DNA from 4 places in the Rhizobium sp. TRM95796 genome. Region 1 is predicted to be linked to each of the others. Evidence: riboswitches for the same ligand, from Rfam matches in the RefSeq annotation. Region 1 holds a riboswitch; each other region holds the start of a gene.

Region 1 (4,959 bases):
CTATTTCGGCATCTGCTTCGGGATGCAGATGGCGGTGGTGGAAGCCGCCCGCAATCTCGCCGGCATCGAGCATGCGTCCTCGACGGAATTCGGCAAGACCAATGAACCGGTGGTCGGCCTTATGACCGAATGGGTCAAGGGCAACGAGCTTCAGAAGCGCTCGGCGTCGGGCGATCTCGGCGGCACGATGCGCCTCGGCGCCTATCGCGCCGCTCTCAAGAAGGGCACCAAGATCGCCGACATCTACGGTTCGACCGAGATTTCCGAGCGTCATCGCCATCGCTATGAAGTGAATGTCGACTACAAGGATCGTCTGGAAAACTGCGGTCTGGTGTTCTCCGGCATGTCGCCGGACGGCGTGCTGCCTGAGACGGTTGAATATCCCGATCATCCCTGGTTCATCGGCGTGCAGTATCACCCCGAGCTCAAGAGCCGGCCTTTCGAGCCGCATCCGCTGTTTGCGAGCTTCGTCGAAGCGGCGTTGGTGCAGAGCCGCCTGGTCTGATCGTCCAAGAGCAGAATTCAAAAAGGCCCGGAAGCGACGCTTCCGGGCCTTTCGTTTTGCATCAGGCGTAGGCGCCCTTGCGCAGGACCTTGTCCTTGGCGCGCACAGCGTAACCGGCCTGCGGCGCATGCAAGTCATAGGCGCCGTCGCTCGGATCGAGCGCGACTTTGGCGTGGGCGGCGAAATTGGGATCGTCGAGCGCCTCGCGGGCCAGCGCGACGAGATCGGCCTTGCCTTCGGTCAGCAAGGCTTCGGCCTCGCGCGCTTCGGTGATGAGGCCGACGGCGGCGGTGGGAATGTCCGATTCAGTGCGGATGCGGGCGGCGAGATCGGCCTGGTAGAGCGGGCCGGGCTTGATCGACGCGCCGTCGAAGCCGCCTGAGGAGACGTCGATCACATCGACGCCGCGCGCCTCGAGTTCGCGGGCGAGCACGATGCTGTCCTCGATCGTCCAGCCGTCCGGATGCCAGTCGGTGGCGGAGATGCGGCAGAACAGCGGCTTGGACGCCGGCCAGGCGGCGCGGACGGCCTGGGCCAGTTCGAGCAGCAGGCGCATGCGGTTTTCGCGCGAGCCGCCATACTCGTCCGTGCGCTTGTTGGCGAGCGGCGAAAGGAACTGGTTGAGAAGATAGCCGTGCGCGGCGTGGATCTCGACCACGTCGAAGCCGGCTTCCTCGGCCCGGCCGACGGCGGCGACATAGGCTTCCTTGAAGCTCTGGATGTCCTCCAGCGTCATTTCGCGCGGCGTCTTGTAGCCGCGTGCGGACTCGGAATGGATGACCGGGCTCGGCGCGATCGGCTCCCAATCCTCGTAACCGATCGACAGCTTGTCTTCGTCCCTGACCTCGGGACGGAACGGCACGGGAGACGAGGCCTTGCGACCGGCATGGGCCAATTGAATGGCGGCGGCTGCGCCCTGGCTATGGATGAAGGCGACGATGCGTTCGAGCGGCGTGATCTGGAAATCCGACCACAGGCCAAGATCGGCGTAGGAGATGCGCCCCTCGGGCGAAACGGCGGTCGCCTCGACCATGACCAAGCCGAAACCGCCGATGGCGAAGCGGGCGAGATGGGCGAAATGCCAGTCGTTGGCCGCGCCGTCGATGGCCGTATATTGGCACATCGGAGCAACCATGAGGCGGTTCTTGAGCGTCAGACCGCGCGCCTGGAAAGGAGAAAAAAGCATGCTCATCGGAAGATCCTTGTAAAGCTCCGCGCCCCTTTCGGTCCGAGACCACAGCGCGGCTCCCGGCATATCGGCGCCATGGTCGAAGAATGCAAGGCGCTTAAATGTGGACGCGGTCGGATTTTATCCGCGCCGAGCAAGACAATGTCGCAAACGAACTCGCCGTGTCGCATGAGCCGTGGTGATATCCGGACATCGAGGCGCCTCGCGGTCTAGGCCAAGGGGTTAAATGGGAAGCCGGTGTTCGAACCCGGCGCTGCCCCCGCAACGGTAAAGACGCTGAATTCGCGACGGGAGCCACTGGGCCATAGGCCTGGGAAGGAGATCGCGAAAGTCCTGGAAGGGACGGCGTCTGAGCCCGGACACCAACCTCGACGACATAACCCGACTGATCGCGGTGGGCGATCAAAGGAAGACCGGCGGATCGTCCGCGCTTTCGCGCGCGGCGTTTGGCGGTATTCCGCGCGCGTCCACCATGCCCAGCCCTTGAATTGACGAGGATCGACCATGGATATTCGCGCCGACATGCTCTCCAGACTCCGCGCCCGCAAACCCGGTTACAGCCTGGACCAACCCTTTTATATCGATCCCGACTATTTCAAGCTCGATCTCGAAGAGATCTGGTATCGCGACTGGCTTTTCATCGGCCATGATTGCGAATTGACCACGACCGGCGCCTATATGACCGTGCAGGTCGGCGCCTATCCGGTGGTGATCGTGCGCGGCGAAGACGGCCGCATCAACGCCTTCCACAATTCCTGTCGCCATCGCGGCAGCCGCGTCTGCACCAAGGAGCGGGGACAGTCCAACAAGCTCGTCTGTCCCTATCACCAGTGGACCTATGAGCTCGACGGCTCGCTGGCCTTCGCGCGCCAGATGGGCGAGAATTTCGACACGACCAATTTCGGCCTGAAGCCGGTGGCCTGCGAAACGGCGGGCGGCTACATCTTCATCTGTCTCGCCGACCAGCCGATGGATTTCGCGCCGTTCCGGGCGATGATGGAGCCCTATTTCCTGCCGCACCGGCTGCGCGACGCCAAAGTGGCCTTCGAGAGCACGATCATCGAAAAGGGCAACTGGAAGCTCGTCTGGGAAAACAACCGCGAATGCTACCATTGCGCCGGCAATCATCCCGAACTCTGCAAGACCTATCCGGAAGCGCCGACCGCTTCGGGCGTCAGCGGCGCAGAGGATGATCCGGAGATCACCGAACATTGGGCGAAGTGCGAAAACATCGGTCTGCCCAGCAAATTTGTGATCGACACCGACGGCCAGTACCGCACTGCGCGCATGCCGCTGCTCCGCGACGCCGTCAGCTACACGATCTCCGGCCGCAAGGCGGTGCAGATGCGACTGTCCGACAATGTCAACATGGACCGGATCGGAACGCTGCTGCTGTTCCATTATCCCACCACCTGGAACCATGTGCTGAGCGACCACGCGATCAGCTTCCGCGTCATGCCGATCAGCGCCACGGAAACGGCGGTCACCACCAAATGGCTGGTGCACAAGGATGCGGTGGAAGGCATCGATTATCGTCTCGACGAATTGACGCATGTCTGGACCGAGACCAACGACCAGGACCGCCAGATCGTCGAGGAAAACGCCTTTGGCATTCACTCGCCGGCCTATGAGCCCGGCCCCTATTCGGAAATGCATGAGGGCGGCGTGGCGCAATTCGTGGACTGGTATTCGAGCTTCATGGAAAAGCGGCTGACGGATGCGGGCAAGCCCGCGCTGCGGTCCGTGGCCTGATCGGAGGACGCGCGCGATGATGCTGATGGGCGCAACGCCGACCCCGCTTCCGCTCGACGAGCTGAAGCCCTGGAATTCCGCAAGGCAGATGCTGGTCTGCACTGGCGTCACCGACGAGGCGCCGGAGGTGAAGACCTTCACCTTTGCGGTTGAAGGCGGCGGCTGGTTTCGCTACCAGCCCGGCCAATTCATCACGGTCGAGTTGCGCGCCGAGGGCGGCGATCTGCACCGCACCTACACCATCTCGTCATCGCCTTCGCGCCCCTACGCCATTTCGATCACGGTGAAGGCGCAGCCCAACAGCGTCGGCACGCGCTGGATGTTCGAGAATGTGAAGCCGGGTTCGCGCGTCCGGGCTTACGGTCCAAGCGGCCATTTCACGCTGGGGCGGGATCTCGGGCGGAAATTCCTGTTCGTCTCGGCCGGCTCCGGCGTGACGCCGATGATGTCGATGCTGCGCTGGCTCGCCGATTGCGCTCCAGGCACGGATGTCGTCTTCGTCAACAGCGCCCGGCGACCGGAAGAGATCATCTTCCGGGAGGAGCTCGAACTGCTCGCCACGCGGATGCCGAATCTCAAGCTGGCTTTCCTGCCGGAGCATCGTTCCGGAGCCGCGCCCTGGGCGGGGCTGATGGGGCGCATCGACATGCGCAAGCTCGAAATGCTCGCGCCTGATTTCCTGAAGCGCGACATTTTCTGCTGCGGGCCGGATCCGTTCATGAAGCTGGTCAGCGACATGGTGCGCGGCGAAGGCTATGACATGAACCGCTATCACCAGGAAAGCTTTGGCGCGGCGGCTGTGACCGACATCGCCCAGAAGCCGGCCAATGACGATGGCGAAGCGTCGGTTCGCGACGAGACGGCGCTGGACGTCGCCTTTGTCGGCACGGGCGAGACGGCGTCCTGCCAGCCGGGCCAGACCATTCTGCAGGGCGCGCGCTCGGTGGGCGTGCGCATTCCGGCGGCTTGCGAGTCGGGCCTGTGCGGCACCTGCAAGGTGAAGAAGCGGGCCGGCGAGGTGGCGATGAGCCACAATGGCGGCATCAGCGAGGCCGAGATCGCCGAGGGCTTTGTGCTCGCCTGCTGTTCGCGGCCATTGAGCCGGGTCGAAATAGAGGCCTGAGCCGCTTCAAAGATAGCCCGCCGCCTGGAGACGCTCCCATGTCCAGGCGGCACCGGCCGCTGCGATCGCCAGCGACAGCGGCGATACGACCCAGGCGCGATACCAGCGCCGGCTGCGGGTCCAGAAGCCGACCAGCAGGATATAAAGGCCGATCACGGCCATCTGCCCAAACTCCACACCGAGATTGAAGCCGATCAGCGCCGGGACAAGATCGGCGGATACGGGCGCCGCCTCGCGCAGCGCGCCGGCAAAACCCATGCCGTGCAACAGGCCGAAGGCGAAGACGATCAGCGGGCGCCGGGCCGTTGCCCGCGGCTGGGCGAGGTTTTCGACCGCCACATAGGCGATCGACACGGCGATCATAATTTCCACCAGGCTCGACGGCGGGCG
Region 2 (4,959 bases), on a different contig from region 1:
CCGGCTTTCACTTTACCAATTCCGCTCTCTTCATGGTGTTGACAGTCGTCGTTGCGACGCTGTTCTTCGTCTGGGCGTCCGCCCCGCGCGCCATCGTGCCGGGCCGCATGCAGTCGATCGCCGAACTGGCCTATGAATTCGTCGCCAAGATGCTGAAGGACTCGACGGGTAAGGAAGGCATGAAGTTCTTCCCCTTCGTGTTTTCGCTGTTCCTGTTCGTGCTGGTGTCCAACCTGTTTGGCATGGTGCCCGGCTTCTTCACCGTCGGCAGCCAGATCATCGTCACCTTCGCTCTGGCGCTGCTCGTGATCCTGGTCGTGGTGCTCTATGGTCTCTACAAGCACGGCCTCCACTTCTTCGGTCTGTTCGTCCCGTCGGGCGTGCCGATGCTCGTCGTTCCCCTGGTGACCATGATCGAGGTCGTGTCATTCCTGTCGCGCCCCGTCAGCCTCTCGGTTCGTCTCTTTGCGAACCTGCTCGCCGGCCACATCACGCTCAAGGTCTTCGCCGGTTTCGTGGTCTCGCTCGGCGTGCTCGGCCCGATCGGCATCGTCGGCGCCATCCTGCCGCTGCTGATGACCATCGGTCTCACCGGTCTCGAATTCCTGGTCGCCTTCCTGCAGGCCTATGTGTTTGCGGTTCTGACCTGCATGTATCTCAACGACGCGGTTCATCCGGGCCACTAAGGTCGTGAGTAGAGTTCGGCGTCGGTTGACACTGACCGGCGCTCCTGATTAACAGCCACCAAACGAAAACACTGAAGGAGTTCTACAATGGAAGCTGAAGCAGCAAAGTACATCGGCGCCGGTATCGCTTGCCTCGGAATGGGCGGCGCAGCCCTCGGCCTCGGCAACATTTTCGGCAACTACCTCGCCGGCGCGCTTCGCAACCCGTCTGCAGCCGACGGCCAGTTCGGCCGCCTGATTTTCGGCTTCGCCGTGACGGAAGCTCTGGGCATCTTCTCGCTGCTCGTCGCTCTTCTCGCTCTCTTCGGCTGATCGGCGTCTCAAAAAACCATCGGGCCATGGCGTTCGGCCGTGGCCCGTTTTTTGATACCGTATCCTTGCCCTGGAGGAAGGAATGTTTGTGACGACAGCCTATGTTCTGTCCGCCACGGCGGTGGAAGGGGCAGTGCAGTCGACGGAAGCCGAAGTGCACACCGAAACCGGTGTTCCGCACGACGCCGGCCACGCCGATGTGTTCCCTCCCTTCGACGCGACCCAATATCCATCGCAGCTTCTCTGGCTGGCGGTTACCTTCGGCGCCTTCTATTTCCTGGTGTCGAAGCTGATTACTCCTCGCATCGGTTCGATCATCGAGACCCGTGAAGCCCGCATCGCCGGCGATCTCGCCGAGGCGCGGCGGATGAAGGACGAAGCCGACGCCGCAGTCGCCAAATACGAGCAGGAACTCGCCGCAGCTCGCGCAAAGGCGCAGGGCATCGCAGCCGAAGCTCGTGACGCCGCCAAAGTGAAGTCGGACGCCGAGCGCCAGCAGCTCGAAGCCGATCTCGCCAGGAAGATCTCGGAAGCAGAGGCCAGCATTGCCGCCATCAAGGCGACTGCGCTGGGCGAAGTCTCCACCGTGGCGCAGGACGCCGCAGCGGAGATCGTCAACCGGCTCACCGGCGTTTCCGTCAACTCGGGCGAAGCCGCTGACGCGGTCAACGCCGTGAAAGGCTGAGGAGGCTCGTAATGGATGCAACATTTTGGGCGCAGATCTGGGCGCAAGTCGCGCTTCTGATCTTCCTCGGGGTGATCATTTACCTCAAGGTTCCCGGCATGGTCACCCGCGCGCTCGATTCGCGCGCGGAGAAGATCGCATCTGAACTGAATTCGGCCAAAAAACTGCGCGACGAAGCGCAGGCCCTGTTGGCCGAATACCAGAAGAAGCGCGCCGCCGCCGAAGCGGAAGCCGCCGAAATCGTCGCCGCCGCAAAGCGGGAAGCCGATGCTCTGGCCGAGGAGGCCAAGCAGAAGACCGCCGATTACGTGGCTCGCCGCACTCTGATGTCCGAACAGAAGATCAAGCAGGCGGAAGCCGAAGCTGTGGCCGCTGTTCGTTCCGCCGCCGTCGACCTCGCGGTCGCCGCTGCGGAAAAGTTGATCGCCGGCAAGACCGACGCCTCGCTCTCCAACGCGCTGTTCAACGACGCGGTGGGCGAAGTGAAGTCCCGGCTCAACTGAGCGCGTCTCGGAGCCTCGATTGAAGAACCCGCCGCGAGGCGGGTTTTTTATGGGCGCTGTCGCGTTTCAGGCGGGCGGTACCGGTTTCATCGCAATTTCGCGATAGAGCCGCAACACATGCGACTCCTCCGGCCAGCGTTCCGAAAAGATGAGCCGGTCGAGCGGCATCCGGTCACGCCAACCCTTGGTTTCGAGTTCCGGCTTTCTGTAGAGCTCCGACACATGGCCGACGCAGAGATAGGCGACGATTTCAACGCTGTCGGGTATGCCCAGCAACGCGGCCAGGCGGCGATGGTCGAAGATGCTCACCCAGCCGACGCCGATGCCCTCCGCCCGTGCGGCCAGCCAGAAATTTTGCACTGCGCAGACAGTCGAATAGATGTCCATGTCGGGATGATGCGTGCGGCCGAGCACGAACTCGCCGCCGCGCTTGCGGTCGCAGGTGATGCAGATGTTGAGCGGGGCTTTGAGTATCCCCTCCAGCTTGAGCGCCCGGTACTTCTTCTTGACGTCGCCCTCCAACCGGTCGGCGGCTTCGTTGTTGGCCTCCTCGAACAATCGGTGGACGGCGCGGCGATTGGCTTCCTCGCGGATCAGGATGAAATTCCACGGCTGTGTCAGCCCCACCGAAGGGGCGGCATGGGCAGCCGCCAGCAGTCGGTCGAGCAGCGTCGTATCGATCGGATCGGCAAGAAACTCGTTGCGGACGTCGCGCCGCGTATGGATGGCGCGGTAGACCGCGTCTTTGTCGGCATCGGAAAACGGACCCACGGCCGTGAGGTCGCGATGAGCGGCGCCAAGCATGTTACCCCCTGCGTCTGGCGTGCCCGCTGCGCCGTCCTCGCGCGTCGGGCTATGTCGTCCGGTCGGTCTTCTGGCTCGGTTTCATCTGCCGCTTCGCCTTCCCGGTCTCCCAGTGGCGTCTCGAAGCGGCATCCGCCTTACAGCGCTGGGCGCGCGCCGGTTTCGCACCGGCTTCCCGATTCTCCCGCGCGAGCGGGCGCCGGACGATAATGATGTAGCTGAAATAGTGTCCCCGCGGCAATCCATCCCGCGACAAGAACTAGTCCTTCCGCAGCGGGCGAAAGCTCATGCGGTGGAGGGGGCAGGGGCCGAGTTCGATGATGGCGCGGCGGTGCACGACGGTGGCGTAGCCCGCATGCTTCTCGAAGCCGTAGCCCGGATGAGAATGCGCCGCCGCCTCCATCATCCGGTCGCGGGTGACTTTGGCGACGATCGACGCCGCGGCGATCGAGACCGAGCGGGAATCGCCCTTGACGAAGGCCTTGCCGGGGCAGGGCAGGCCGGGGGGAACGTCGCGGCCGTCGATGACTGCGAAATCGGGCCGCCTGTACAGAGAAAGGGTCGCCCGCCGCATGGCTTCGAGGCTCGCCTTGCGAATGTCCGTCCGGTCGATTCCCAAGGCGCTGACCGAGGCGATGGCGACCTCGGCGCTTCCCAGGATCTCCGCATAGAGCCTCTCGCGTTCGGAGAGCGAGAGTTGTTTGGAGTCGTTCAGGCCGGTCGGAATACGGGCGCGGTCGAGCACAACCGCGCAAGCGACCACGGGTCCCGCGAGCGGTCCGCGGCCGACCTCGTCGAGGCCGACGATGCGGTCGTAGCCGTCGCGCATCAACGCTTCCTCGATCGCGAAAGTCGGGGCGACGTCTTCAAACAAGAAAGGTAGGGAATCGGCGGGACGCGTCATGCGGGGTTTGTGGCATATCCCGCCGATTCCCCGCAAGTCCCGGATCGAGGGCGGCGGCCCGGGATGCTTGCGGGCGCCATCCGTCGTTGCGGTTCGACGGAGGGCGCTGGTCGACGCTGGGTCCGGCTTCAGGGACATGCCGGGCCCAGCATCCGATACTGAGAACTAGAGGAGGCTCAGTTGCACCCCATAGCCGGACGGAGGCACGAAGAGATCGGTGTTCAGCTGAATGCCGCGCCGCCTGAGATCGAGCTTCTTGGCGGCGAGTTCGAACCTCCGATGCAGTTGCCAGGCATAGGGACCGGCGCCCTTCATGCGTTTGCCGAATTCGGCGTCGTAGTCCTTTCCGCCGCGCATGGAGCGCACCAGGTTCATCACGTGCCGGTAGCGATCCGGATAGTTGCGCAGCAGCCAATCGCGAAACAACGGGCTGACTTCGAAGGGCAGGCGCAGCAGGATGTAATTGGCTTCCCTGGCCCCGGCGGCGGCCGCGGCGTCGAGAATGCGTTCGAGTTCGTGATCGTTGAGCGCCGGGATCATCGGCGCGGCCAGCACGGCTGTGGGAACGCCCGCTTCGGTCAAGGCCCGGATCGCCTCCAGTCGCCGCGTCGGGGTCGAGGCGCGCGGCTCCATCAGCCGGGCGAGCTTGCGATCGAGCGTCGTCACCGACAGCGCGACTTTCGCCAAGCCCTTTTCGGCCATCTTCGACAGCAGGTCGATATCGCGCATCACCAAGGCCGACTTGGTCACGATCGAGACCGGATGATTGGCCGTCGACAGGACTTCGAGGATCTGCCGCATGATGCGCCATTCCTTTTCGATCGGCTGATAGGGGTCGGTATTGGTGCCGATGGCGATCGTCTTCGGTTTGTAGCCGGGCTTCGACAGCTCCCGTTCGAGAAGCCGCGCCGCATCCGGCTTGGCGAAGAGTTTGGCCTCGAAATCAAGGCCCGCCGACAGGCCCATATAGTCGTGGCTCGGCCGGGCGAAGCAATAGACGCAGCCATGCTCGCAGCCCCGATAGGGATTGATCGAGCGGTCGAACGGCACGTCGGGGCTGTCGTT
Region 3 (4,959 bases), on a different contig from region 1:
AGATCAGAAGCCTTGGCGGTGCTGTCCTTTGCGGTCGAGAAGACGAACAGATCGTCTCCCGCTCCTCCAGACAGAAGATCGCTGCCGGCGCGGCCGACGAGAATGTCGTTTCCCGTCCCGCCATAGAGCGTGTCGGCGCCCGCGCGGCCGATCAACATGTCGGCATCGTTTGCGGCGCTGTCGGCGCTCGTTCCGTCGCCATAGACCGTGGTCACGCCCTTGTCGGTGGCGAGCAGTTCCTCGACCTCCGTCTTGGCCGACAGGCCGAAAGTCTTGAGCGCCGTGCGGATGGCCGGCGCGAGTTCTTCGGTGATGTCGCCGATCGTTTCGACGCCCTTGATCTTCGCCGCCTCGCCCGGATCGTAATTCGCCTCGTAACTCAGAATTTTCTCATGCCATTCCGCCAGCATCTGGCCCGTTTGAACCGCTTCCGAGAATGTCGCCTTGCCGTCCTTGTCATAGAGTCCGAAGAGATCGGCTTCGACATAGCGGCGGTTGGCGATGCCTTGGCCGGCGCTCGCGCCGCCATTGGAATAGTAGCGGATCTGGAACCAGGCTTCGGCGCGATCCCCCTCCTCGATCGCGGCCTTCAACCCGGAGCCCAGCAGGCCCGGATTGTTGTAAGCCAGCGAGAACAGCGCCATGCGCTCATCGGAGTCCGGAATGCCGGACAACCACTTGTCGACATAGCTGTCATAGGTCGGGGAAATCAGGTCGAGCGCTTCGGCGATCTGGTCGCTGCTGGCGAAGGCGAATGTCTTGGGAACATCGCTGTCGACCGACTTGCTCCACGCCGCCATCACCTTGTCGAGCGCCGAGATCAGTGTGGCGCTGGAGCCGTAAGAATGGGTCTTGTCCACCACGGCGTCGAGCTTCGACAGAAGTGTCTCGCTGTAATGTTCCTCCCCGACCATCGCCAGCAGCACCTTGTCGAGATTGGCGCGCAGGCTGAAGCCGATGCCGATCGTCGGCACGCCGACGATATCGACATACGGCTTGGTCGTCGCGCCCTCCAGCAACGTCAGCAACGCCGAGCGTTCCGCAGCATAGTCGCCATGTTCGGTGATCGTGTTCCAGTTCAGCATGCGCGGCTCCTTCTCCCCTATTGTTAGCCGCGACCCGTAAACACCGCGTCGAAAACCATGGTGAACGATTGACAGTCAACAAATGTTATACCATTACAAAGCAAGAGACGAAACTGGATGTCGCGATCCGGCTTGCGCGATAAGAGAGTTGATGGCATGACAGAGAAGAATGGCGCTGTCGCCGCGAAAATGGGCGACGGCTTAATAGGGAACACGGTGAGGACGACCCCAGAGGGGCCGAAGCCGTGGCTGCCCCCGCAACTGTATGCGGCGAGCCTGTCTGCAACGAGCCACTGGCGAAAGCTGGGAAGGCGCAGACCGGCGAAGACCCGCAAGCCAGGAGACCTGCCATTCAGCGACAGTAACCACGGACGGGGTGTTCCGATGCGATTATCGAATGGCGGCCGGCGTCTCGCCGGTCATAACCTGATGCGTATGGCGGCGCCAATCCGCCTTCTCCACAAAACCGGGCGTCTGCCCGAGGCCGCGTCATGAACTGCGCGGTGGACGGTCTGGATCTCGAAGCCCGCGGCGTCAGCTTCGCCCCGCCGCGCGGCCCGAAACTCATCGCCGACATCTCCCTGCGAATTTCCGCCGGTGAACGTCTGGCGATCGTCGGCCCCAATGGCGCCGGCAAGACGACGCTCTTGCGCTGCCTGTTTCGCGGCGTCCGGCCGAGCGACGGCTCGGTGCTGCTCGGCGGCGAGGACATCTGGTCGATCCCGCAGCGCGACTTCGCCCGCAAGGTGGCGGTGGTGCTGCAGGAAAGCCCGGCGGCCTTCCCTTTCAGCGTGCGCGACATCGTCATGATGGGCCGTATTCCCTGGCGGCGGGGATTAAGCCGCTGGTCGGAGGAAGACCGCGCCAAGGTCCACCATGCGCTGGAGCATCTCGGCCTCGAAAACCTCGCCGGGCGGCAGTTTTCCACCCTGTCCGGGGGGGAAAAGCAACGTGTGCTGGTGGCCCGGGCGCTCGCCCAGGAGCCGCGTCTGCTGATCCTCGACGAGCCCTCGAACCATCTCGACATCCGCCACCAGCTCGACATCCTGCATCTGCTTGAAGGCTTGGGCGTCACCGTCATCGCCACGCTGCACGACATCAATCTCGCCGCCGGCTTCGCCTCGCGCGCCGCCATTCTCAACGGCGGACGGCTGACGGCCTTCGGCCCGCCCGAGACGGTGCTCACCGAAACAGCCATCGCCGGCGCTTTCGGCGTCGAGGCCGCAAAATTCCGCATCGGCGCCGAGGGCTCCGCGCGCTTCGCCTTTTCCCGTTCGTCCTATTCCGGAGCTTTCCTGTGAAAACCCTTTCTCTCATCGTCGGCGCAACCTTCTCGCTTTTCGCCACCGCCGCCTTCGCCGCCCCCGTCACGGTCAAGAGTTGCAACCGCGACGTCACCTTCGACGCCGCCCCCAGCCGCGCCATCTCCAACGACGTCAACCTCACCGAAATGATGCTGGTCCTGAAGCTGCAGGACCGCATGGTCGGCTATACCGGCGTATCCGGCTGGAAGACGCTGGACGAGAAAATCCGCGACGGGGTCAAGGAATTGCCTGAACTGTCGCCGAAATATCCGACCAAGGAAGTGCTGCTCGGCGCCGACGCCGACTTCTATTTCGCCGGCTGGAATTACGGCATGAAGGTCGGCGGCGACGTGACGCCGGAAACCCTTCAGCCGCTCGGCATCAAGGTCTATGAGCTGACCGAAAGCTGCGTTCACATCATGAACAAGGCCAAGCCGACCATGGACGATATGTTCGTAGACCTCCTCAATCTCGGCAAGATCTTCCGCGTCGAGGACCGCGCCGAGGCGCTGGTGGCGGGCTATCGCAAGGAGTTGGCCGAAATCGTCGAGGGCGTCGGCCCGATCGATCGTCCCGCCCGCGTCTTCGTCTACGATTCCGGCGAGGAGAAGCCCTTCACCTCGGGCGAATACGGCATCCCCACCGCCATGATCGAAGCCGCCGGCGGTAAGAACATCATGGACGACGTCGAAAAAAGCTGGACCGAAGTCTCCTGGGAGCCGGTGATCGAGCGCAATCCCGAAGTCGTGGTGATCGTCAATTACGGCGAAGTCACCGCCGAGCAGAAGATCGCCTTCATGAAAACCAACCCGGCCTTCAAGAATGTAGACGCGGTCAAGAATGATCGTTTCGTCGTGCTGGACTATGTCGAGGCGACGCCGGGTCCACGCAACATCGGAGCGATCGCACGATTGGCCAAGGCGTTTCATCCGCGCAATATGTGATCAGCGCGCATTGAGCGGCGGCAACTTGGACGACTCGCTAGCGCTGCGGACCGGAAACACCCCCCTCTGCCCTGCCGGGCATCTCCCCCTCAAGGGGGGAGATCGGCTGGGGCGCCGGTTTCCGCTACATTGAATGGCCTCGTTGACGCAACTGATGGCGTCAAGAGAAAGCGAGGCATCACCGCGAGTCAATCTCCCCCTTGAGGGGGAGATGTCCGGCAGGACAGAGGGGGTGGCCAAGATCCCCGACATCTCTGAAACGCAGGAACCGGGCGCGCCAAAACGCCTACCTACAAATCTTGCACGCAAAACTGAAACAAAAACAAGTAGCAACCGCTCCCCATGCCCCCTCTCCGCCTCCTCCTGATCACCGCGGCGCTCCTCGGCCTTCTCTGCCTCACCATGATCATGGCGGTGTCGCTGGGCGCAGCCTCCATTCCCGCTCTCACGGTGTGGAAGATCGTGGCCAACAAGATTGCGCCCGATATGATTGCGGTCGACTGGTCGGCGGGACGGGAAAGCATCGTCTGGGATGTCAGGCTGCCGCGCGTCATTCTCGGCGGGCTGGTCGGCGCGGGTCTCGGTCTGACCGGCGCGGTGCTGCAGCCGCTGACCCGCAATCCGCTCGCCGATCCGCATCTGCTCGGCGTCTCCTCGGGCGCGGCGGTCGGCGCGGTGATCGCGTTGATCCATGTCGGCATGGTGCTGGGAGCGCTGACCGTGCCGGTCTTCGCCTTCGCCGGGGCGCTCGTCGCCATGATCACCGTTCCGATCGCCGCGCGCGTCGGCCACGCCAATGGCGCGGACCGGCTGGTTCTGGCAGGCGTCGCCGTCTCCTTCGTCTTCACCGCGCTCGCCAACCTGCTGGTTTTCCTCGGTGATCCCCGCGCGGCGCAATCGGTGACCTTCTGGATGCTCGGCGGCCTGGGCCTCGCCGAATGGCCGCATCTTCTCTACCCCGCCGTCACCCTCGCCGTCGCCCTCGCCTTCCTGCAGCCCAATGCTCGGGCGCTCAACGCCATCGCCATGGGCGACGAGACGGCGGCGACGCTGGGCGTGTCGGTACAGCCTTTCCGCATCGCGCTGTTCGTGGTTTCGGCGCTGCTTACCGGCGTGATGGTGGCCTTCTCAGGCGCGATCGGCTTTGTCGGCCTGATGGCCCCGCATTTCGTCCGCGCGCTCGCCGGATCCGACAATGCCCGCGTTTTGCCGCTTTCGGCCTTTAGCGGCGGTGTGGCGCTGATCTGGGCCGATCTCGCCGCCCGCACCATCATGGCGCCGGAAGACATGCCGATCGGCGTCGTCACCGGGCTCGTGGGCGGGCTGGCGTTTCTCTGGATCATGCGCCGAAACTGATCCGCCGCTTGCCGCATCCGCCTTTTCCGTTAAGGAAAAGGAAACCATGCGCGTGATCAGCGCGATTCCGGAACCACGCGACGAGACCGCCATGAAAAGATTGCCCTTTCTGTCCCTGTTCCTCGCCGCTGCGCTGACGGCCGCATATGGCGGCGCGGCGCTTGCGCAAACCGCGCCGCAGCCTGCCGCGACGAGCCAGCCCCCGGCCGAGGCGCCCTCGACCCAGCGCACGGTGGTGAAGACCGCGGTGGACACGCTGCGCGACGAGGT
Region 4 (4,959 bases), on a different contig from region 1:
TATGTTGGGCAGCCGCAAACCACTGCGCTCGCAGAAATCGGCCTGGCCGAACACGGCGTCGGGCGCGCCCTCCATCAGCACCCTGCCCGCGGCGAAGACCGCGACACGGTCGGCAAGGGCGTAGGCGACATCCATGTCATGCGTGGCGAGAACGACGGCGATACCCTTTGCCGCCAACATATCGAGCGTTCTCGTCAGATCTTCCACCCCCCTCGGATCGAGCCCGGCGGTGGGTTCGTCGAGAAGCAGAACCGACGGCGACATGGCGAGAATCCCCGCGATCGCCACTCGCTTCCGCTGGCCAAAACTCAACATGTGCGTCGGACGATGCGACAGGTCCGAAATTTCCATCGCGTCCAGAGCATTTGAGACCCGGAGCCGGGCCTCGTCGACCGACAGGCCGAGATTAAGGGGCCCGAAGGAGACGTCCTCGAAGACCGTGGCGGCGAACAATTGATCATCGGGATCCTGCAGGACCAGCCCGACCTGTGATCTGAGCAGCGTCAGGCCTTTGCGGTCATAGGCGACGGGCTCGCCATTCAACAGGACCTCGCCTGCGGAGGGTTTGAACGAGCCATTGAGGAGCGACATGAGACTCGATTTTCCAGCGCCGTTGGCTCCCAGGATGACGAGCTTCTGCCGCCGCACGATGCGGAGCGAGACGTCATCCAGCGCGCGCGTGCCATCCTCGTACCTGAACCCGATTTTCCGAGCTTCGAGTATCATCCTATCCACCGTGACAAGGCGTAGAAAACCAGAAGAATCATGCCGATCACCAGCAGTCTGATGCGCGACGCGGGTTTCTCCACGGAGATAAAATCCAGCCGGCCCGTATAGCCCCTGGCGGCCAAGCCCGTCTCCATGCGCCGAGCGCGCGCGAAGACGCGCGGCAGCAGAGACGCGAGCAACAGCCCGTTCGATTTCAGCATGCGCCGTTTTCCTGTGTAACCCAGTCGAGCATCGAGCGATTGCCGACCGGCGTTCAGACAATCCAGCAAGACCCAGATGATCCGGAACATCACCATGGCGATATCGGATATTTCCGCGTTCAAGCCCTTCCGCTGCAAGAGTTGAAGAATGCTCGGAAGCGGCGTGGTGAGCGCGAGAAACAGCAAACAGCAAACACAGGCGCTGCTTCTGAGAGCGACGAAACAGGCTTGGCCAATTCCCTCGTCGGAAACCAGCGCGATGTGAGGGACGTATCCGACCACCGTCACGGAAAAAAGCTGCGCCACGCCGCCGGTTGCGATGAAGAGCAGCGGGATCCGCGCCGCGGCGGCTATGTCGCGCCAAGCTATACCGGCGCCGAAATGCGTCAGCGCCAGCATCGCCAGGAGCACGGCGGCCTGTGTGGACCATCCCGCCGACAAGAGCGAAAGAGCCATGACGCCCAATGAGAGAAAGAGCTTCTCGCCAGCGGCGTGACGCCGCCAGCGATTGGTCTGCGCACAGCGATCGATCGCGCGCATGACTCAGTGCGAATCGGAACGCTTGGCCGGCGATGTGCGGCGTCCGAAATAGAACCCGATCAACCCGGCGCCGATCGCAGCCTGCAAGGCAAACAACAGGCTTTCGATTTCGCCGCTCGGCGGTTCCCAAAGCGGCGTAGCCCATGGCTGATAATCGGGTCGGATTTGCGTGATGACCGCTTCGGCCTCGCCATCGGAGCCGCCGAATTCGGCGTCTCCGCCGTGATGGATGACGAGCGGCAGAATTGCCAGGACGATGACGGCCAGCAGGAGCCAGAGATTACGTTTCAGCATGATCAGGCCTTCGCGTTCAGGATATTGAGTGCATTCATCTCGCCGCGGCTGTAGCGCTGCAGGAGATTGTACACGATCACGGTCAGCAGACCCTCGCTGATGGCGAGCGGCACCTGGGTCAGCGCGAAAATGCCGAGAAACTTCGCCGCGGCGCCCGCCATGCCGGAGACCGGATCGGGAAACGCCAGCGCAAGCTGCAGCGACGTCGTCACATAGGTGGCGAGATCGCCGAGCGTCGCGGCCAGAAAAATCGCGATCGCGCCGCTGAATCCTGCTCCGGACACCCCTTTGAAGATGCCATAGGCGACGAAGGGACCGACAATGGCCATGGAGAATATGTTGGCGCCCAGCGTGGTCAGGCCGCCATGGGCGAGAAGAAGCGCCTGGAACAACAGGACGATCGTCCCAAGAACCGTCGTCACCGTTGGCCCGAACAGCGACGCCGCAAGCCCGGTGCCTGTCGGATGGGAGCAACTGCCCGTCACAGACGGGATTTTCAAAGCCGACAGGATGAACACATAAGCGCCCGAAGCCGCCATCAACAGTTTGATCTCGGGCTTTTCCCGGACGAGCTTTACAATGCGCCTCGCCCCATAGATCACGAATGGCGCGGACACCACGCCCCAGCCAACCGCATGCGCGGCCGGCAAATATCCTTCCATAATATGCATAACACGCCCTCAACCACGCCCACCGCGCAGCTTGATAAAGTCGCCACGGAATGTCGTGGCCCAGCGATGGCAGGTATCCTGGCTCGCGGGTCATGGCTCGATCCGCCTTATCAGCCGACAAGCAGCCAATGGCATAATGGATGTCGCTCACCGCTCACAGTTGCGGGGGCAGCCACGGTCTCGGCCCCTGATGGGTAGTCCTCACCGTGTTCCCTTTTGATCCACCCTTCTTCAAGTCAGGCGGAACCATCCCGGAAATCACTATGCTCGACTCGTCGAAAACACAATATCTAAACGTCAGCAGAATGAATGCGGGCCTGCGCGAGCCGTCTGGAAACGCGCGACATTCCACACCGCTTCCCGAAAGCGGGCGGTAACACGAGTGAACTGCGTCGGGGCAACGGCGCGTCTAGCCGGCGACGGCTCGATCACGCGACGGGCCCCGCCGGTCCATATGGTGCGCAAGCTCTTCGACGTGTTCGATGGCCAGCATGATCGTCTCGACACTCACCGGATTGGGCATATTGCCGAGATGAGGAGCCGTCATGGTCCAGCGAGCGAGGTCCTCGATCTCCGCCTTGGTCGGCTCGCTCATGCCGAGATCGCCGAGCGAGGTGGCGAGACCGATCGAACCGTTGAATGCGACGAGCGATTGGAGTTCGCCCCGGCGGCCTTCGGCCGCGAGTTGCACCAGCGCGCCCCAGGCGACATGCTGGCCGTGGATCGCGTCCTTGGCGCCCCTGGCTTTCACCAGGCCGCGGGTGAGGCTGTGGGCCAGCGACAGCCCCCCGTTTTCGAAGCCGAGGCCGCTCATCAGGATCGTCGCCTCGATCGTGTCTTCGAGGGCTTGGGTCATTCTGCCCGCGTCGAGATCCACCATCGCGGTCTGCGCAGAGCGGCGCAGCGTCTGATAGCAGGCGTCGGCGATAACCGCGGCCGAGACGAGCGGTCTCGTGCCGAAGGGTGTGACGCCCGAGCCGTTCAGGCAGCCTTCAGCCTCGAATTTCTTGGCGACGGCGTCGCCGATTCCGGCCAGCAGGAAGTGCCGCGGCGCCCGCGCGATGAGGGTCGTATCGACGATCACGGCTTCCGGAGAACGGGCGAGACGATCGACCGAGATCATCACGTGATGATCGTCATACATGGCGATGGCGCTGCTGGTCGGGCTGTCGTTGGAGGCGATGGTCGGCACGGTGATCACGTCAAGGCCGAGCTTGCGCGCCAGTCCCTTGGCGGCGTCGAGCGATTTTCCGCCGCCGATGCCGATCGCAAGTGAAGGACGTTGACCTGACAGCGCCGCTTCCAGCGCGTCGATGGCGGGATAGGTGATCTCGCCGGAAAACGGCAGGACGATCGGCGTCAGCCCTTCCGCCGCCAGAAGCGTCTCGAGTCGATCCTTGAGAAGATCGAGCACGAAGGCGTCGGCGATGATCGCCGGATTGGTCCCGAACGGCCTGGCAAGGCGGCCGAGCTCGTCCAGCGCGCCCGGACCCTGAAGATAACGATGCGGTCCGCCGAAGATCCTGAGGCTCACTTGACCAACTCCATCAGCCGATCGACTCCGAGCCCGTTCTGGCCATAATGCCGGCGGGCGGCGGCGAGTTTGGTGAACACGTCTTCATAGCCGAGCGCCACGCCGTCGGGGTCGACATAGACATAACCGCCGGTGACATGAAACAGCGTGATCATCTCGCCGACATCCTCCGGCACGACCAGCGTATGCGTTTCGCCCGGCGGCTCGAAGGCGTAGCTCATCGGCGTCGCCTCCCAGTCATGTTCGAGATAGCGCCAGCGCCCCCGCAGCGTGAAGGCGTGAACCGGGCCGCTGTGACGATGCCGCGACAGCACGCCCGCTTTTCGAACCCGGAGCAAATTGACGTAATAGCCCTGGCTCACAGACAGCACGAGCGGCCGGAACGAGACGCCCTCGGCCTGCGGGATCCAGAGGCGCTCGTCAGCGTCGAGGTCGAGGCCGTCGCCCAGGAATATGTCCGACATCATTCCGAAGGGTTGCGGCTGGCGATAGGCGATCTTGCTCGCATCCATGCGGGCTTCAGGGCGGGGCGTGTCGAGGTTCGCGGTCATGGCGTCGCTCCTCAATCGAGCGGGAAGGCGTCGGATGGAGCCCCCCAGGAACAATAGCCGCCGTCGACCGGCAGCGTGATCGCGGTGATGAACTTGGCCTTGTCGGAGGCCAGGAACACCATGGCCTCGGCGATGTCTTCGGCCGTGCCCATCTTGCCCATCGGCGTACGGCGACGAATGCGCTTCTCGTCGATCTTGCCTTCGGCGATGAGCTTTTCGGTGAGCGGCGTCATCATGTAGCCGGGCGCCACCGCGTTGACGCGAACATTGTGAGGACCCCATTCGCAACCCAGCACCTGGGTCAACATGCCGATGCCGGCCTTGGCGGCGGAATAGGCGGTGCGGACCGGAAGGCCCATCAGCCCGGCGATGGAATTGAGATTGAGGATCACGCCGGAGCGTCGCGCGATCATCGACGGCGCCACGGTCTTGGAGACGAG

The links. A riboswitch is a leader RNA that binds a small molecule or an ion and turns the genes downstream of it on or off. The one in region 1 is predicted to bind cobalamin.
Region 2: another riboswitch for cobalamin. It lies ahead of bluB (5,6-dimethylbenzimidazole synthase); the one in region 1 lies ahead of OCK01_RS23700 (aromatic ring-hydroxylating oxygenase subunit alpha).
Region 3: another riboswitch for cobalamin. It lies ahead of OCK01_RS02560 (ABC transporter ATP-binding protein); the one in region 1 lies ahead of OCK01_RS23700 (aromatic ring-hydroxylating oxygenase subunit alpha).
Region 4: another riboswitch for cobalamin. It lies ahead of OCK01_RS19395 (energy-coupling factor ABC transporter permease); the one in region 1 lies ahead of OCK01_RS23700 (aromatic ring-hydroxylating oxygenase subunit alpha).

The regions. Positions count from the first base shown of each region.
Region 1 is NZ_JAOXHE010000014.1:21,732-26,690, reverse strand. It holds gene OCK01_RS23710 (CTP synthase) at 1-505, shown strand, start outside; gene OCK01_RS23705 (NADH:flavin oxidoreductase/NADH oxidase) at 567-1,697, opposite strand; cobalamin riboswitch at 1,873-2,080, shown strand; gene OCK01_RS23700 (aromatic ring-hydroxylating oxygenase subunit alpha) at 2,199-3,446, shown strand; gene OCK01_RS23695 (hybrid-cluster NAD(P)-dependent oxidoreductase) at 3,463-4,569, shown strand; gene OCK01_RS23690 (HupE/UreJ family protein) at 4,576-4,959, opposite strand, start outside.
Region 2 is NZ_JAOXHE010000005.1:131,805-136,763, forward strand. It holds gene OCK01_RS12005 (F0F1 ATP synthase subunit A) at 1-686, shown strand, start outside; gene OCK01_RS12010 (F0F1 ATP synthase subunit C) at 774-998, shown strand; gene OCK01_RS12015 (F0F1 ATP synthase subunit B) at 1,081-1,683, shown strand; gene OCK01_RS12020 (F0F1 ATP synthase subunit B) at 1,695-2,186, shown strand; gene bluB (5,6-dimethylbenzimidazole synthase) at 2,253-2,990, opposite strand; cobalamin riboswitch at 3,033-3,209, opposite strand; gene OCK01_RS12030 (ribonuclease HII) at 3,250-3,894, opposite strand; gene OCK01_RS12035 (PA0069 family radical SAM protein) at 4,060-4,959, opposite strand, start outside.
Region 3 is NZ_JAOXHE010000001.1:525,653-530,611, forward strand. It holds gene OCK01_RS02555 (M10 family metallopeptidase C-terminal domain-containing protein) at 1-1,085, opposite strand, end outside; cobalamin riboswitch at 1,239-1,453, shown strand; gene OCK01_RS02560 (ABC transporter ATP-binding protein) at 1,577-2,386, shown strand; gene OCK01_RS02565 (ABC transporter substrate-binding protein) at 2,383-3,333, shown strand; gene OCK01_RS02570 (FecCD family ABC transporter permease) at 3,676-4,689, shown strand; gene OCK01_RS02575 (mechanosensitive ion channel family protein) at 4,781-4,959, shown strand, end outside.
Region 4 is NZ_JAOXHE010000009.1:218,306-223,264, forward strand. It holds gene OCK01_RS19380 (energy-coupling factor ABC transporter ATP-binding protein) at 1-726, opposite strand, end outside; gene cbiQ (cobalt ECF transporter T component CbiQ) at 723-1,469, opposite strand; gene OCK01_RS19390 (energy-coupling factor ABC transporter substrate-binding protein) at 1,473-1,763, opposite strand; gene OCK01_RS19395 (energy-coupling factor ABC transporter permease) at 1,766-2,434, opposite strand; cobalamin riboswitch at 2,485-2,700, opposite strand; gene OCK01_RS19400 (glycerol dehydrogenase) at 2,844-3,968, opposite strand; gene OCK01_RS19405 (2,4'-dihydroxyacetophenone dioxygenase family protein) at 3,965-4,519, opposite strand; gene OCK01_RS19410 (SDR family NAD(P)-dependent oxidoreductase) at 4,531-4,959, opposite strand, start outside.